2 regions of the Paenibacillus sp. S-12 genome follow, and region 2 is predicted to be linked to the other one. Evidence: predicted binding sites of a transcription regulator. Region 2 holds the regulator's gene; the other holds the start of a gene.
What was found. Region 2 encodes Rex, which represses fermentation and respiration genes when NADH is low (regulators of the CRP and FNR family bind a similar motif). Its sites were predicted from a motif close to TTGTGAAATATTTCACAA; they were not measured.
Positions count from the first base shown of each region.

Region 1: a site for Rex is predicted at 2,691-2,708, ahead of NO352_RS10140 (flavocytochrome c). Genes of this name have one in related genera too.

Region 1 covers NZ_JASIUF010000011.1:17,745-22,832, reverse strand. The annotation lists gene NO352_RS10155 (lipoprotein BA_5634 family protein) at 1-520, opposite strand, end outside; gene NO352_RS10150 (multidrug effflux MFS transporter) at 873-2,075, opposite strand; gene NO352_RS10145 (exonuclease/endonuclease/phosphatase family protein) at 2,270-2,578, shown strand; gene NO352_RS10140 (flavocytochrome c) at 2,914-4,446, shown strand; gene NO352_RS10135 (methyl-accepting chemotaxis protein) at 4,786-5,088, opposite strand, start outside.
Region 2 covers NZ_JASIUF010000012.1:302,206-307,293, reverse strand. The annotation lists gene dinG (ATP-dependent DNA helicase DinG) at 1-2,626, shown strand, start outside; gene NO352_RS12425 (redox-sensing transcriptional repressor Rex) at 2,643-3,290, shown strand; gene NO352_RS12420 (amidohydrolase) at 3,287-4,597, shown strand; gene NO352_RS12415 (cell wall elongation regulator TseB-like domain-containing protein) at 4,613-5,088, shown strand, end outside.

The sequences.
Region 1 (5,088 bases), on a different contig from region 2:
GTCTATACCCGATCCACGCTTGACGTTTCACATACTGTACAGGCACCATCTTACCATTCAAGTCGATTTGGTTATTCTTCATTTCGTCATCACCTAAAGAGAAGAGCAGATTTTGACCATTCGATAATTCTTGGATCGCGGTAACTGGATCTGAAATAATGGACAAACTTTCAGGATCTTGTCTAGCTCGAATAATCCCCTTCTTGATGAACTGCTCAGCGGTGGATCGCTGAATAACCGAATAATTGATATTTCGGATATCAACTTCCTGACCCGTTTCCTTCTTATCCTGCTCTGACAATTTCGTTACTATTTTGGTTGTGACCAACTTCATTTTGTAGTCGATCATTTCTTTGCTTCTATCTTTGTACAGCTCTTTGACTTTCTTCGTCTCTTGATCTGTACCGATAACTAAAATTCCATTAACCGATTGTGAAGGGCCTTCCACAAAACGTTTTACGCCGAGCCCTATACCTGCAAAAATAGCGATAACCAAAACGAGACCTATTATTTTTTTCATCTTTTTGACTGCTCCTTTTATAAAAATCATCTGATGTCTGGATTATAGATGAATTTGCTTTACAAGTTAATGACTCTTATCTAACCATTTTAATCATCTTCCTTACTTTTTAGTAAGAATCGAAATGAAGACTTGCCTGTCCTAAATTAAGGACTGTATTGAGGATGCGATCCAAAATGACGAAATAGATCGATGCTGAAATGAAAACAGCGACAGTCATAGACGAAAAATTAGTCCGTGACTGCCGCTGTTTTATTCGCTTTAAATCCGTTCCAGAAGGAAAAAGGGATTCATAAATAATCACTTTTCCAATTTATAACCTTTATTACTGCGACAACATTACGATAGCTTTTTAGCTTGTTTCCTGGCTTGAGGAAAGGTTAGCGATTTTTTTGCTCACTATGACCATTACTGCCGCCAGTATAAGAAAATATAATGGCATCGTCACTAACGAATCATTATGCAGATAGCTCATTCCGCTTGTAATCAGACTCACGACTACATAATACCCTAATCCAAAGATAGCCCCTGCTGTCCCCAATACATCGCTGTAACGTACTAGCGCCAAGCTTAAGCAGTTCGGGATGGCCATGCCAATCCCAAGCAGCAGGATGAAGATGCAGGCGACAAACACACCCATGGACAACAGCGATGAGCTTAAACCGTTAAGCGTAAACCCGACCAGCGCTCCAGCACCAAGTACAGTGACGAGACAGCCGATCAGAATGATCTGCTCTGGTTTCAAGGTGGACAATAGCTTCTTCGACAGCATGGCTCCTATTATCGAAGACAACGCTACAAAAATACCAAAGAAACCATAGATGCCTGGCGTCATCTCAAAGTATTCAATAAATACGAAAGGCGCTTCTGCATAGTAACTGAACAGAATGCCGTTCGTTGCTCCGATTAGAAAGCCAAATGCCCATACTCTGCCGTCTGTAATGAGGCGCTTGGCGACAGACAATGTATTCACATTCAAAGTTGTCGTGGCACCTCTCGTTTCAGGCAAGGAAGCGAACGTGTACATGAATATCGCCACACCCATGATGACAAGGGTTAGAAAAACAGCCCTGAAGCCTAACGACTGATCAACCCAGCCTCCAATCAGCGGCCCTAAAGCCGGTGTAAAAGCAAGAGCTGCTGAGATTTGAGCAAATACAGCATGACGCTTCGAACCATCGATGCTTTCTCGTAAGATCGTTTGCGTTACAACCGAGCCTGTACTTGCACCGAATGCCTGCATGAATCGACTAACCAATAGCCACTCCACGGAACCTGACAGATAACAGCCTATGCTGCCTATTCCATATACGAAAATGCCCCAAAGCATGGCAGGGCGCCGACCAATTGCATCCGATAACCTTCCCCAGCAAAAAACACCAACCGCAAACCCAAGAAAATAAATGCTGAGCGTGAGCTGAATCATGTTGTTGCTTGCCTGCAATTGACTAGCAATGTCCGGCAAAGAAGGCGTGTATATCGTTTCGCTGATTTGTGGAAATCCCACAAGAATAATAAATAAAAGCAATGATGGAGTTGAGATTTTTTGTGCCAACTTGCATTCCCCCTATAATTTCGAAAATCTCAATTACATCATCGAAATGTCAGGGAATCGGGGGTTTGCATTTGATTAATCTTGCAAATGAGAGTGCCATAATGAGTGATCACCTTACAATGTTATAGGGGGTAAATATATAGAGGATTATATCAGAATCACATAAATATTACCACGCTCTGACAAGCTTGGACTTGAATTCAAATGCAGATGGCACCGGAACCCCAACCTACGGCTTATTTCTAGCAAATGGTTTCTATGACACTTGGGAAGAAGTTGGTAAAGGCAATGGATTTACTTGCTGTCAGGACGCCGACCTATTGAATGATCAATCTTCCTTATTCGCTAGAATCGACTACATTTTATTTAAAAATGGATGGATGCCCGTCAAGGCAGATAATGTTGGAGAGAAGCAGCAAGATCGAACCGATACAGGACTGTGGCCTTCCGATCATGCAGGGGTAACAGCAACATTAAAGCTTGGGTGCAGAAGTTACGGATAAGCAGTGATGAGTCGTCAAATATCCATCGACGACCCGTCCCCATTTCATTTCTTTGTGAATGTGGGGCTTTCCAATATTTACGCAACGTATTTATACCTAAAACCACCTTGGAATGTGAAATACATCACAATATAATAATTGAAAATATATTAAAATTAAAATGAACTTAAAAGAGAGCCAACTTAGAAGTCGGAAGAGCAACTATGAAAGCCATTCAATTGCGTAGAAACCGCAGTACATAGCCTACTCGACATTACGGGTTCGCTTCGTTGCATTCCGTCCTAGGTATTCCCTTAAGGTTCATCTATAAAGAGATAGAAAGCGGAGGAAAACTCATGAGAAAGAATGCAGCAGCAACGTTGATTCTCGTTCTCTCGTTTATGCTCATCATCGCTGGATGCGGCGGTAACGGGAATACGAGCGCGAACCAGAATCAAGACAATGCAACAAAAGCAGAGAAACCAGAATCAGAAGCCGTGTCGGGAGCTTCGAAAGCAAGCTACACCCCTATCGATCAATTACAAGATAAATATGATATCATCATCATCGGTGCAGGTGGGGCTGGGATGACCGCTGCCCTTGAGGCAAAAGACAAAGGCATGAACCCGGTTATTTTCGAAAAAATGCCGGCAGCCGGCGGAAATACGATGAAGTCCTCATCGGGTATGAATGCTTCTCAGACGAAATTCCAAAAAGAGCAAAGCATTGAAGATAGCAACGATCTCTTCTTTGAAGAAACGTTAAAAGGCGGTCATGGAACGAACGACAAAGAAATGCTTCGTTACTTCGTTGACAATTCCGCAAACGCGATTGACTGGCTGGATTCTATCGGCATTCGCTTGAACAATCTCACGATTACTGGCGGTATGAAAGAAAAACGTACACACCGTCCTGAGGACGGCTCTGCTGTTGGACAATATCTCGTTAGCGGTCTTGTTAAAAATGTACAATCTAAAGGAATTCCACTTTTCGTCAATGCAAAAGTAACAGATATTACTGAAAAAGACGGCAAGGTTAACGGCGTTAAAGTTCTCTTTGAAGAGAAGGATGAGAAAAATATTGCAGCGAATGCAGTTGTTGTGACAACTGGCGGTTACGGTGCCAATATGGATATGATCTCCTCTGTTCGCCCTGATTTGAAAGGTCTCGTAACGACAAACCAAGAAGGCAGCACAGGTGACGGCATTACAATGATTGAAAAACTCGGCGGCGTTACTGTCGATATGGATCAAATTCAGGTTCACCCTACTGTGCAGCAAGAGAAATCGTATCTCATCGGGGAAGCTGTCCGCGGTGAAGGCGCAATTCTCGTTTCTAAAGACGGCAAACGATTCACTAACGAATTAGACACTCGTGACAATGTAACTGCAGCCATCAATAAGCTTGCTGACAAAGCCGCTTATCTCGTATTTGATTCCGGCGTAAAGTCGCGTGCAAAAGCGATTCAGCAATACGAAAAAATGGGCTTCGTTATTAAAGGCGAAACGGTTGAGGCTCTGGCAAAAGAAATGGGCGTTCCGGCAGACCAACTAAAATCTACGCTGGATACGTGGAACGGCGCAGTGAAGGATAAAAAAGACGCAGAATTCGGCAGAACAACAGGCATGGACAACGAACTGTCCGCTGGCCCATTCTATGCCATCAAAATCGCTCCAGGTATTCATTACACTATGGGCGGCGTGAAAGTCAATACGAACACTGAGGTAGTAACGAAGGACGGCAAGTCTATCCCAGGTCTGTTCGCAGCTGGCGAAGTGATTGGCGGATTGCACGGTCAAAACCGTATCGGCGGCAACTCCGTTGCAGATATCATCATTTTCGGACGTCAAGCTGGTATCAAGTCGGCTGACTTCGCAAAAGCACAATAAGCGATTTCGTATCACAATGAACGCTTGGGCTCATCAAAGCCCAAGCGTTTTTTCTACTTACCAAGAAAAAAACGCACACTTCCCCCTTACCTAACGCAAGAAAAGTACTATAAAACTATTGCATGATAGCGAGCGTTCGGATAATCCAATTAGAACCCGTCTGTAATAGTCACTCCAAACGAAAAGTATCAGAAGCTCGTTTCTTAAGAGTCGCTGCAATTGATCAAGAGGATACTTCATCCCCCTTATCGACTCTTATTATGCAGATCTTCTAATGATTAAAATAGCCGGCCTGTCTCCAACGACAGCCGGCTATTTTTGCAGCTTGTATATTTTTGATTATAGTCTGAAACGATTTACCATCATCTGCAGCTCTTCCGCCATTTGCTTAAGCTGTTCGATCGAGGCCGATATGGTCTCCACGGAAGCAAGCTGCTCTTCTGAAGCAGCAACGACTGATTGTACCGCAGAGGAAGCATCAGTCGCAACCTTCGCCATTTCATCTACGGAGGCCGTAATCTCCTCTGTACCTGCTGACATTTCTTCGGTAGCTGCAGATGTCTCCTGCACTTGACCTGTTACTTGCTGCACCAACGCCATAATAAGCTCGAACATCTGCCCGGCCTGTGCAACCACCTTCAT
Region 2 (5,088 bases):
TGTATTGGTTGGCCACAATGTGGCCTTTGATTATCAATTCCTGTGCCGGGCGTTGGAGCAGACGGGGTATTTGCCATTCACAGGTCGTATTTTAGATACGATTGAACTTTTGCGTATTTTGTTCCCTTCACTGCCTTCCTTTCAGCTTGGTTCTGTGTCGCATGAAATGGGTGTTGTTCATGACCGACCGCATCAAGCAGACAGTGATGCAAGAGCAACAGCAGATATATTTATACGCTGTCTAGAAGCGATTGACCAGTTGCCACTGTTAACGCTGCAGCGTGTAGTCGATGTATTCGGAGATCATGAGGAACGTGACTTGAAGTGGCTGCTGGCTGAGAAGCTTCAGGAGCGCGAGGTGTCCGATTGGACGGAAGAAGAAGGGTACCATCCGTTTCGGCAGTTGACATTGAAGCAGGCGGATTGGACAGAGACGGAACCGCCGCGTGACTCGTCAGCAGTGAATCCGCTTAAGGGGGTCACTTTCGCCCAATTCCTTGACCAGGTGAAGACGAATCTAGCCAACCGCTTGGATAATTATGAACCTCGCGAGTCGCAGGAACAGATGTTCAATGAAGTCATGGAATGTTTCGAGCAAGAACATCACCTGCTTATCGAAGCGGGTACAGGAACCGGAAAATCATTAGGATACTTGCTTCCAGCCATATATCAGAGTGTTTCTCAAGAAAGCAAAGTGATTGTTAGCACACACACAATCAATTTACAAGAACAGCTCAGACAACGTGATTTGCCGCTTTTGGAGAAGATTGTTCCGGTTCCGTTTAAGGCATCGGTATTAAAAGGCCGCAGTCACTATTTGTGTTTGAGAAAATTTGAACATAAAATAGGTAATAGGGAGTATGTACATGCTCGCGATGATAGTCTGACAGCTGCCCAAATGCTGGTGTGGCTCAGTGAGACCGAACATGGAGATGATGAAGAGCTGCACTTCGTTCATAAAGGTGCTGACTTCTGGGATACCGTTGCCAGTGATAGTGATTCTTGCTTGAATCGCGCATGTCCTTGGTTCCGTCGGTGCTTCTACCATCGGGCGAAGAATGATGCGAATTTATCAGACATTATCATCACGAACCACTCGTTATTATTTACGGATGTCATTGCAGAGCATCGTTTGCTTCCTGCCTACGAGCAGCTTGTTGTAGACGAAGCACACCACTTTGAAGAGACGGCCGGCAAACACCTAGGCATTCACTTGCAATATTTTTCACTCATTCATCCGTTGACCCAGTTGTTCAAGGATAGTAAAAACGGGGCGCTTGTGCTGCTGCAGCAGCGCCTTCGCTTGTCAGGCAATGAAAAGGCGCTTGTCTGGGCAGAAGGAATTGATAAGATGCTGACACAGCTCGTCGATGTCAAGGATCAGTGGGATCGCTTGCATGAGCAACTTTATCAGATGCTGCCTTCCATGAATGAAGCCGGTCAAGCGGAGGGCGGCCAAGCTGTGCTTAGGCTGCCGTCAGGTAATCGTCCTGAAGCCTGGAGCTCTATTGCGGAACTGGAAGGCGATATTCATACCCGCTTAAGCGACATTGTCCGTTCGGGGGAGAAGCTCGTTAACGAATGGAAGGATTACGATGATGACGAGGTTCAAGGCGTTACGGCAGACGTGACAGGTCTGTTCAAGGACATTGGGCAACTTCGTGATGAATTCCGGGAGTTTATGCAGGGCAAGGATGCGGATACGGTATATTGGATGGAAGGAAATCTCCAATATAAGCATAAATCGATGCAAATGTATGCCGTCCCTGTTGATGTGAGTGAGGCACTGAAGCGTTATTTCTTTGAGCCGAAGAAGAGTGTCATTCTGACATCAGCAACATTGTCTGTCGATAAATCGTTCCAGTTCGTGGCCGAACAATTGGGCTTGAAGGATGCAGAACGGGATGGGCGCTTGAACACTGTCATCCTTCCGTCACCATTTAACTACCGTGAACAAGCGCTTGTAGTCATTCCGCGTGACTTTCCGAGCGTAAAGGGGGCGTCAGACGCTAAGTTTAATATGACGCTGATGCAGTCACTGGCCGATGTAGCTAAGGTGACAGAGGGACGAATGCTTGTATTATTCACATCGTATCGCATGCTGCGGGATGTATATGAGCCGCTAAAGGAAGCGCTAAGCCTCCATGGCATTCAAGTGCTGGGACAAGGAATTGACAGCGGCAATCGAAGCAAGCTGACACGAAGGTTCCGAGAACAGCCGAACTCGGTGCTTCTTGGGACAAGCAGCTTTTGGGAAGGAGTAGATATTCCGGGAGATGCGCTGACCTGTCTGGCGATTGTACGACTTCCTTTCCAGCCGCCGAATCACCCGTTAGTGGAAGCAAAATGCGATCGCTTGAAGCGGATGAATCAAAATCCGTTCCGCAAATATTCTGTACCGCAGGCTGTTATCCGGTTCAAGCAGGGATTCGGTCGTCTCGTGCGCACAACGCAGGACAAAGGGATTGTAATCATTTATGACACCCGGGTTATTGAGACAAGCTATGGCAAACACTTTCTTTACTCGCTGCCTGGTCCAAAAATGGAGCATATGGCAACAGAACAACTTGTACCACGTATAGATACGTGGCTAGACCATAATCAAAGAGGTATTGGAGAGCGATGAGAGGAGCTTTTTTAGGATGAAAGCACTAAAAATATCAGAAGCTGTCGTTCGGCGCTTACCCGTATATTTACGTCACCTATTAGAATTGAAGCAGCGTGAAGTGCTCACAGTTTCATCTCAAGATTTGGGACAGAAGCTGAACTTGAATCCTGCCCAAATTCGAAAGGACTTGGCATACTTCGGCGACTTCGGCCGCAAGGGTATCGGGTATGATGTATCGTATCTTATTCAACAAATTCGGCATATTTTAAAACTCGATCAGGTAATACCTGTTGGACTTGTCGGCGCAGGTAAATTAGGGCACGCCCTTTGCAACTACACCGTATACTTGAAAGATAATATGAAAATTGTTGCTGTGTTCGATGCTCAGGAGTCCAAAATTAACACTGAGATTAACAATTTGAAAGTTCAGCCCATGTCTGATCTCATTCCTACGGTTCGTGAAAAGCAAATTCGCATCGGAATCATTACGGTGCCGGCTACGGAAGCACAGCATGTTGCGGATCAATTTGTAGAGGCCGGGGTAGAAGCCATTTTGAATTTCGCGCCTGTCATCTTGAGAGTGCCGCCGAATATTCGGGTTCATACAGCCGACTTCACGACGGACTTGTTCAGTTTGGCGTATTATTTATCTGATAATGGAAAGGAAGTACCTGCCGAATGACACATCGAATCATTATTAAAAACGGCATATTTGCCGACTTGTCTCCAACTGCGAAACAATCCTCCTTCCATGGATTCATGGTCGTGGAAAATGATCGCATCGTTCATCTGGGAGCTGATTTGCCTGAGCAATACACATCTGAAGGTGCAGAAATCATTGATGGCAAGGGATTGTTCTTTATTCCAGGACTTGTGAATACACATGGACATGCTGCGATGTCTTTGCTGCGCGGATATGGTGATGACCTTGCGCTTCAAACGTGGCTGCAGGAGAAAATGTGGCCGATGGAAGGTAAGTTTACGGCTACGGATGTGTACTGGGGAACGGCGTTGTCGGTTGTTGAAATGTTGAAGGGCGGTACGACAACATTTGTTGATATGTATGATTACATGGATGAAGTGGCAAAGGTAAGTGAGCAATCTGGAATCCGTGCATCACTCATGCGCGGAGCGATTGGCTTGTGTCCGGAGGATGTACAGCGGGAGAAGTTGAATGAAGCGATCCAGTTCGCGAAGGATTGGAACGGGAAGGCAAATGGCCGCATTCGTACACTGTTGGCGCCACATGCGCCGTATACTTGCCCGCCATCCTTTATCGAGAGCTTTGTTCAGGCTGCGCATGATTTAGATTTGCCGCTTCATACTCATATGTCAGAAACGAAAGCTGAAGTAGAGCAAAATGTGAAGGATTATGGAATGCGTCCGGTAGCGCATCTCGAGAAGCTTGGCTTCTTCTCACGTCCTTCCTTCGTCGCTCATGGTGTTCATCTGACAGATGAGGAAATAGAAACGCTTGCGAAATATAATGTGGCGGTGTCTCACAATCCAGGCAGCAACTTGAAGCTGGCGAGCGGCGTTGCTCGCGTAACTGAGCTGCTTCGTGCAGGTGTTGTAGTATCACTTGGTACCGACGGACCGGCAAGCAACAATAACCTTGATATGTTTGAAGAAATTCGACTCGCCGCCCTGATCCATAAAGGCGTGTCCGGTGATCCGACTGCTATTCCTGCAGCAGAGGCACTGCGCATGGGAACAATCTATGGTGCGAAGACAATTCGTGTTGACGATATTGGCGCGCTTGAAGTGGGAATGAAGGCTGACTTTGTTGCAGTTGATATTGATCAGCCTCACTTTATGCCTCATACGGATTTGGTATCCCATGTTGTATACTCGGCATCTGCCAAGGATGTCAAGCATGTATGGGTTGATGGAAAGCAGGTTGTGAAGAATGGCGAATGCCTGACGATGGATGAGGAACGAATCCTTCATGAGGCGCAGCAATGCTTTGAGAGCTTGCTTGCAAGATAGGCAGGAGGAGAGTTCATGCAGAGAAGACGCGTACGCCGGAGATCGCATTGGAAATGGCTGATACCGGTACTCGTTCTCTTGTTTCTAGTCGGATTGTTCTTCGCCTCTTATCAGTATGTGCAATATATTAATAAGGATGAGCGAGTAAAAGAAGCGGAAATTGTGAAACGGGCGAATGAGGCTGTTAAGCTTGCAAGTGTGACTGAAGTGGAGAAGGGGGTTTGGGATCAAGTTGTATATACGGTTCGGGGAACTGACGAGCAAGGTCAGGAACATATGATTTGGGTGCTCCCGGATAAGGTAAACCTAATGACTTCTGCAGAAGTAACCTCAAAGGAAACGATTGAGGGGAGAATTGAAGCGCAGTACCCGGATGCAGATGTGATCCGAATTACTCCTGCTTATAAGGATGATCAATATTTATGGCAGGCTTTAGTCAAACGAAAAGATGACCAAGGCGTTGTCCATTATTTCTATCATTTTTATACATT